DNA from 3 places in the Drancourtella sp. An12 genome. Region 3 is predicted to be linked to each of the others. Evidence: predicted binding sites of a transcription regulator. Region 3 holds the regulator's gene; each other region holds the start of a gene.
What was found. Region 3 encodes LexA, which represses DNA repair genes until DNA is damaged. Its sites were predicted from a motif close to CNAACANNTGTTNG; they were not measured.
Positions count from the first base shown of each region.

Region 1: uvrB (excinuclease ABC subunit UvrB) is a predicted target of LexA. The motif match lies at 1,065-1,078, and genes of this name have one in related genera.
Region 2: B5E64_RS04705 (putative DNA modification/repair radical SAM protein) is a predicted target of LexA. The motif match lies at 1,093-1,106, and genes of this name have one in related genera.

Region 1 covers NZ_NFLO01000009.1:101,865-104,139, reverse strand. Annotated here, with positions in the region: gene B5E64_RS09980 (HipA domain-containing protein) at 1-307, shown strand, start outside; gene B5E64_RS09975 (HIRAN domain-containing protein) at 309-1,010, shown strand; gene uvrB (excinuclease ABC subunit UvrB) at 1,150-2,275, shown strand, end outside.
Region 2 covers NZ_NFLO01000003.1:133,074-135,348, reverse strand. Annotated here, with positions in the region: gene B5E64_RS04715 (Mrp/NBP35 family ATP-binding protein) at 1-550, shown strand, start outside; gene B5E64_RS04710 (GAF domain-containing protein) at 547-1,002, shown strand; gene B5E64_RS04705 (putative DNA modification/repair radical SAM protein) at 1,126-2,275, shown strand, end outside.
Region 3 covers NZ_NFLO01000005.1:157,648-159,922, reverse strand. Annotated here, with positions in the region: gene B5E64_RS07460 (type II CAAX endopeptidase family protein) at 1-697, opposite strand, end outside; gene lexA (transcriptional repressor LexA) at 915-1,532, shown strand; gene rsfS (ribosome silencing factor) at 1,602-1,970, opposite strand; gene yqeK (bis(5'-nucleosyl)-tetraphosphatase (symmetrical) YqeK) at 1,992-2,275, opposite strand, start outside.

The DNA.
Region 1 (2,275 bases), on a different contig from region 3:
AAAAGATAAAACTAGGTGGAACTCACTAGTTGATACAAAATCAAGGTCATTGCTTCGATGTAAAGAGCTTGATGAAAAGCGTCCAACTCACTTAAATGTGCTGAAATATTTAAAAGAAAACTATTTTGACGAGACATGTGATTTTGCAAAAAAAATTTTTGCTATTATGACGGAAGAACAAATTTATGATATACTAAAAGTGTATTCGAAAGAGGAATTATCAGATAGTAAGAAAAAGTTAATTTCAAAATATTTATTGGAAAAAAGGCAGATGTTGAGAACGGTCTATTTTGGAGAGGAGGAGTAACGTGGCAATTAAAGATGGCAAGGACTATTTATATTTGATTTGGAAATGTGCTTCAAATAGACGACAATACATTGTTGGTCAGCTAACAAAAAATGGACAGTATGAGTTTCAATATTGTGAAGAAATAACAGAGGCTCTTAAAGTTGGATTTACACCTTTAGTATCATTTGAAAAATTAGAAGTTGTATATAAATCTGAAAAATTGTTTCCTGTTTTTGCCAGCAGGCTTCCAGATAGAAAAAGAAAAGATATCAACAAAATTTTAAAAAAATATGATTTGGAAGAGTACGATTCGTATCAGCTGCTAAAGAAGAGTGGGGCTAAATTGCCGATTGATAATTTACAATTTATTGATCCGATTTTAAATTATGAAAGTAGTTTTGAAAAATTATTTTATGTGGCTGGAGCAAGGCATTATTTGGGCTGTGATGGTAATCAGTGTAAGGAGGCAATTCAAGTTACAAGAGGAGATGAAGTTTTTCTGAAACATGAAGTTGATAATCCGCATGATGCAAATGCGATTCGTGTAGTCAATGAGCAACAAAAAACATTGGGATATGTCCCTAGGTATTACTCTCGAGCTTTTGTTAAGTTTATTGAGGAAGCTAGAGTTGAAGAATGCCATGTCGAGAATGTTTCAAAAGAGAATTGCTGCGATGAATGTATAAGGGTAGTAATAAAAATTACGGAATTAAAGAAATAATCAATTTTTAATTGTAATATGAATAATTGATTCAGTTAAAGTACAGAACGAATTCGAATGTTTGTTCTGTACTTTCTTTTTATACTTTGCTATAATAGCGGAAGAGAATGAAAATACTAGATTCATAAAGGAGATAATCATGGATCATTTTGAATTAGTATCAGAATACAAGCCGACCGGCGACCAGCCTCAGGCGATCGAACAGCTGGTTCAAGGTTTCAAAGAGGGAAATCAGTGTGAGACGCTTCTTGGTGTCACCGGTTCCGGAAAAACATTTACGATGGCAAACGTCATCCAGCAGTTAAATAAACCGACGATTATTATCGCCCACAATAAGACACTTGCCGCGCAGCTCTACGGTGAATTCAAGGAATTCTTTCCTCATAACGCCGTAGAGTACTTTGTCTCTTACTACGATTACTACCAGCCGGAGGCATACGTTCCGTCCTCAGACACCTACATTGCCAAGGATTCAGCGATCAATGATGAAATCGACAAGCTGCGGCATTCGGCCACTGCGGCGCTGTCTGAGAGAAAGGACGTTATTATTGTAGCGAGTGTTTCCTGTATCTATGGACTTGGTAGCCCGATCGATTATCAGAACATGGTGATTTCCCTGCGGCCGGGTATGATCAAGGACCGGGATGAAGTGATCGGGAAACTGATTGATATTCAGTATGACAGAAATGATATTGATTTTAAGCGGGGAACATTCCGGGTGCACGGTGACGTGCTGGAAGTATTTCCGGCGGGATCGGGAGAAAATATCATTCGGATAGAGTTTTTTGGCGATGAGATCGACCGGATCACAGAGGTGGATTCTCTGACAGGAGAGATTAAAAATGAGCTGAATCACATCGCGATTTTCCCGGCGTCCCACTACGTGGTATCAAAGGAAAACATGGACCGGGCGCTTGGACAGATTGAGGAGGAACTGGAACAGCAGATCCGTTTTTTCAAAAGTGAAGACAAGCTTTTAGAGGCGCAGCGGATTTCGGAACGGACGAACTTTGATATTGAGATGCTGAGGGAAACAGGATTCTGCTCCGGGATTGAGAACTATTCTAGACATCTGACGGGTCTGAAAGAGGGCGAACCGCCGCATACGCTTCTGGACTATTTCCCGGATGATTTCCTGATGATTATCGACGAGTCTCACAAGACGATTCCGCAGATTGGCGGAATGTATCATGGAGACCAGTCCAGAAAGACGACGCTTGTGGATTATGGATTCCGTCTGCCGTCAGCAAAGGACAACCGTCCGC
Region 2 (2,275 bases), on a different contig from region 3:
AAATGAAGAGGGAATGCTTCCTTGCGTAGCAAAAGACGGAACGAAGATCATGTCTGTCAATCTGCTTCTGGAGAAAGAAGATACCCCGGTCATCTGGAGAGGACCGATCATCGCAGGCGTGGTGACTCAGTTCTGGACCGATGTCATGTGGGGTGACGTAGATTATCTCTTCGTAGATATGCCTCCTGGAACCGGAGATGTACCGCTTACGGTATTCCAGTCTCTTCCGGTGGACGGTGTCGTAATTGTGACATCTCCGCAGGATCTTGTCAGCATGATTGTAAAGAAAGCATATCATATGGCAAAAGACATGAATATTCCGGTACTTGGAATCGTGGAAAACTTTAGCTATCTGGAGTGCCCGGACTGCGGACGGAAGATCGAGGTCTTTGGAAAGAGTCATATTGAAGACATTGCAAAAGAACTGGAGATTCCGGTACTCGGCCGGATTCCGATCGATCCGAAGCTGACAGAAGCAGTGGAAAACGAAGCCTTTGACCAGGTGAACAATGCATACTTAAGCGATGCAGCACAGGTGTTGGAATCATGATCGATTATCGCCTTTTAAAAGAACAGATGGATGCACTGACGGGGACGCAGAGCCGTCCTATTCCGAATCTGGCCAATGCGTCCGCATTACTCTGGCAGATACTCCCGGATCTGAACTGGGCCGGATTTTATCTGATGGAGGATGGAGCGCTTTACCTTGGACCATTTCAGGGAAAGACAGCCTGTATCCGGATCCCTCTGGGACAGGGAGTGTGCGGAACCGCGGCACAGAAAGATCAGGTGCTCAGAGTGTACGACGTACATGAATTTGAAGGGCATATCGCCTGTGACAGCGCATCGAATTCCGAGATTGTCCTTCCGATCCACGACGGAGACGACGTCATTGGAGTGCTGGATATTGACAGCCCGCTTGTGGGACGCTTTTCCGAGGAAGACGAAGAGGGATTAAAGGAAATCGTAAAAGTGCTGGAGAAAAACTGCATATGGAAATAATCAGAAACTCTGTACAGACAGAACATTGCCTGTATGGAGTTTTTTAATTTCTCCTTGCGCATGCCGAACGTATGTGCTATCATAATAAAAAGAACATATGTTCGAAAAGAGGAGGGGAGATACGTGGATTGTTTTCGGATTCAGAAAGAAAAGACGCTGTATGAGAAGCTGAGCATTCTCTCTGACGCAGCCAAATATGATGTGGCATGTACTTCCAGCGGCACTCAGAGAAGGGGAGACGGAACTGGAATCGGGAATTGCGAGAAAGCAGGGATCTGCCACAGTTTTACGCCGGACGGACGGTGCGTCTCCCTCTTAAAGATCCTGTTTACCAATGAATGTATTTTTGACTGTAAGTACTGTATTAACCGTGCGTCCAATGATGTGGAGCGGACATCCTTTACCCCGGATGAGGTCTGCCGTCTTACGATTGAGTTTTACCGGAGAAATTATATAGAAGGATTGTTTTTAAGTTCCGGTATTATGAAAAGTCCGGACTATACGATGCGCCTGATTTATGAGACTTTATACCGGCTGCGGTCACAGTACCGGTTTCAGGGTTATATTCATGTAAAGGCAATACCGGGTGCATCTCAGGATCTGATTCGGATGACGGGATTTCTTGCGGACAGAATGAGTATTAATCTGGAGCTTCCTACGGCTGAGAGCCTGCATCTTCTGGCACCTCATAAGAGCCGGAAAAATATTTTATCTCCGATGCGATATGTACAGAAGAAACGGGAGGAGAATACACATGAGCTTGCGCTGTACCGGCACGCGCCGCAGTTTGTTCCGGCAGGACAGAGTACGCAGATGATTATCGGGGCAACACCGGAGAGCGATTATCAGATTATCCGTGTGGCAGAGTCTCTTTATCAGAAGTTTGAGTTAAAGAGGGTGTTTTACTCGGCGTTTGTTCATGTGAATGAAGATTCTGCCCTTCCTGCAAGGACGGACCTTGGGCCGCCGCTTCTTCGGGAGCATAGATTGTACCAGGCGGACTGGCTTCTGCGGTATTATCATTTTTCGGCAGAGGAGCTTTTATCGGAAGAACGCCCGAATTTCAATCTGGTTCTGGATCCGAAGTGCGACTGGGCCCTGCGGCATCTGGAGTATTTTCCGGTGGAGGTCAACCGGGCTGATTACCAGATGCTGCTTCGGGTGCCGGGGATCGGCTATACATCCGCCAGACGGATTGTGCGGGCAAGAAGAACAGGAACGCTGGATTTCACAGATTTGAAGAAAATGGGCGTTGTGTTGAAGCGGGCGCTTT
Region 3 (2,275 bases):
CAACAAGGACCAGCCCCTTACAGATTCCGTATCTTTTTTGCAAAAGCGGCTGCAGGAAATACCGCCATCCGTACTCTTCTCCCCAGAAACACATGAAATTTAAAAAGAACCCTGGTATTAGTAAGAATAATTTTACTAAAAATACAACTGCAGTTGATGGTGCACTGTGGATCATCTGAGACAAATCAGAGAAAGCAAGTTCCCCGATGAAAAACAGATAAACGGTACTGACTACTATATCCATGATCTGGAAAGCCAAAAACAGAAGCACATATTTTATAAAAGTTCGCACATTTTTATTGTCAAGACCAAATCCAGAGGCATTTCTTGTTGGACTGTCCATCAAAAAAATCCATACAAACATCAGTAACGCACCGATTGTTACAGCAATAGATATCATCGTGGTTGAAAGTGAACTGCCGGAAAAGGTGTAAAGTATAAGGGCGAGGATACAGACAACTCCAGCGATCAGATAAGTCCAGTAAATGCGTTTCATTTTCTGAAAAAGGTCTTTGCGTGTGAAAAATCCTGCAATGATCACTCCCATCGCAGGATACAGCATCTGTACACCGGCATAAATACTAACGGATTGATTGTTTCGGAAAGCTGCTCTCACCAGAAAGCCCATCAACAAAGTGATGCCAAATACTGTTCCCAAATAAATGATCAGTCCTTTTTTCTCATTCTTTTTTAACATAACGTTCCCTCCATTCTACCTTGTATAATAAGGTTCTTGTCTACATTATATAGCAAGGTAGATAGAAGTCAAGATATTTATTCACTTATTTTTTTTACAAAAAGGAATCAGATCGAACATATTTTCTAAACATTTGTTTGCCTTTTATACCTTGCTGTGATAAAATAGAAAAAAAGTATGTAGTCTGACAGAGACATTAAAAGCAGGAGGACATTCCATGGGTAACGGAAATATTACAGAAAAGCAATCCGAGATTCTTGAATATATAAAAGCGCAGATTTTAGAAAGAGGATTTCCGCCGGCAGTGCGTGAAATCTGCGAAGCAGTACATTTGAAATCTACTTCTTCTGTCCACTCTCATCTTGAGACGCTGGAGAAGAACGGGTACATCCGGCGAGACCCGACGAAGCCGCGTGCGATCGAGATTCTGGACGAGTCGTTTAATCTGACACGCCGCGAGATGGCACAGGTGCCGATTATCGGACGTGTAGCTGCAGGAGAGCCGCTTCTGGCAGAGCAGAATATTGAAGACTATTTCCCGATTCCGGTAGAGCGCCTTCCAAACAATCAGACATTTCTCCTTCGTGTGCGCGGTGACAGTATGGTGAATGTCGGAATTCTTGACGGGGATTATATTTTGGTCGAGCAGAGACCGACTGCGGAAAATGGCGAGATTGTCGTTGCCCTTGTAGAGGACGGGGCTACAGTGAAACGGTTTTTCAAAGAGGACGGACACTACCGGCTTCAGCCGGAGAATGACGCCATGGATCCGATCATTGTTGATGAAGTTACGATTCTCGGAAAGATGATCGGCCTGCTGAGATTTATGAGATAAGGATATTGATATTACAAAAGGCTGCGAGCACCTGAGGTTCGCAGCCTTTTCTTCATCTCCTGTCAGGATTTACTTTTCCAGATCTTCCATGGAGATCGTCTTTCCATCTTTCCAGATACGTTCCAGATCGTAGAAAAGACGGTTTTCTTTATCAAATACATGGACGATAATATCTCCGAAATCGAGCAGCACCCAGTTCCCAAGGCCATAGCCTTCCCGCTGTTTTACGGTATATCCTTCTTTTGCAAGCTCTTCCTCAACGTTATCTACAAGAGCCTGTACCTGACTGTTGCTGTTTCCGTTTGCAATGATGAAATAATCGGCCAGTACACTGATTTCCGAGATATCAATGACCCGGATATCTTCGCCTTTTTTGCTGTCCAGCGCACGGCAGGCAGCGGCTGCCATCTTTTTTGATGTTTCTAATGCGTTGCTCATCCATCTTCCTCCTGTTTTTGATTATTTGTTCAGATAGTTCTTATAGTATAAATATGTCTTCTCTGTCATAGGGTCAATGGCCAGATTGCGGGTGTGAAGGTAGGCAAGGGAATCCTTCAGAATCAGATAAAGGCAGGCGTCAATATCCTGAAAAGCCAGTTTTCTGACTTCCGGAAGATTCGGTGCCTCTTTTCTTCCCGGCTCGATATAGTCCGCGATATAAAGAATCTTATCCAGCATGGTCATCTTCGGCTTTCCGGTCGTATGGCAGATGATCGCATCCAGAATCCGCTGATCCCGGACAT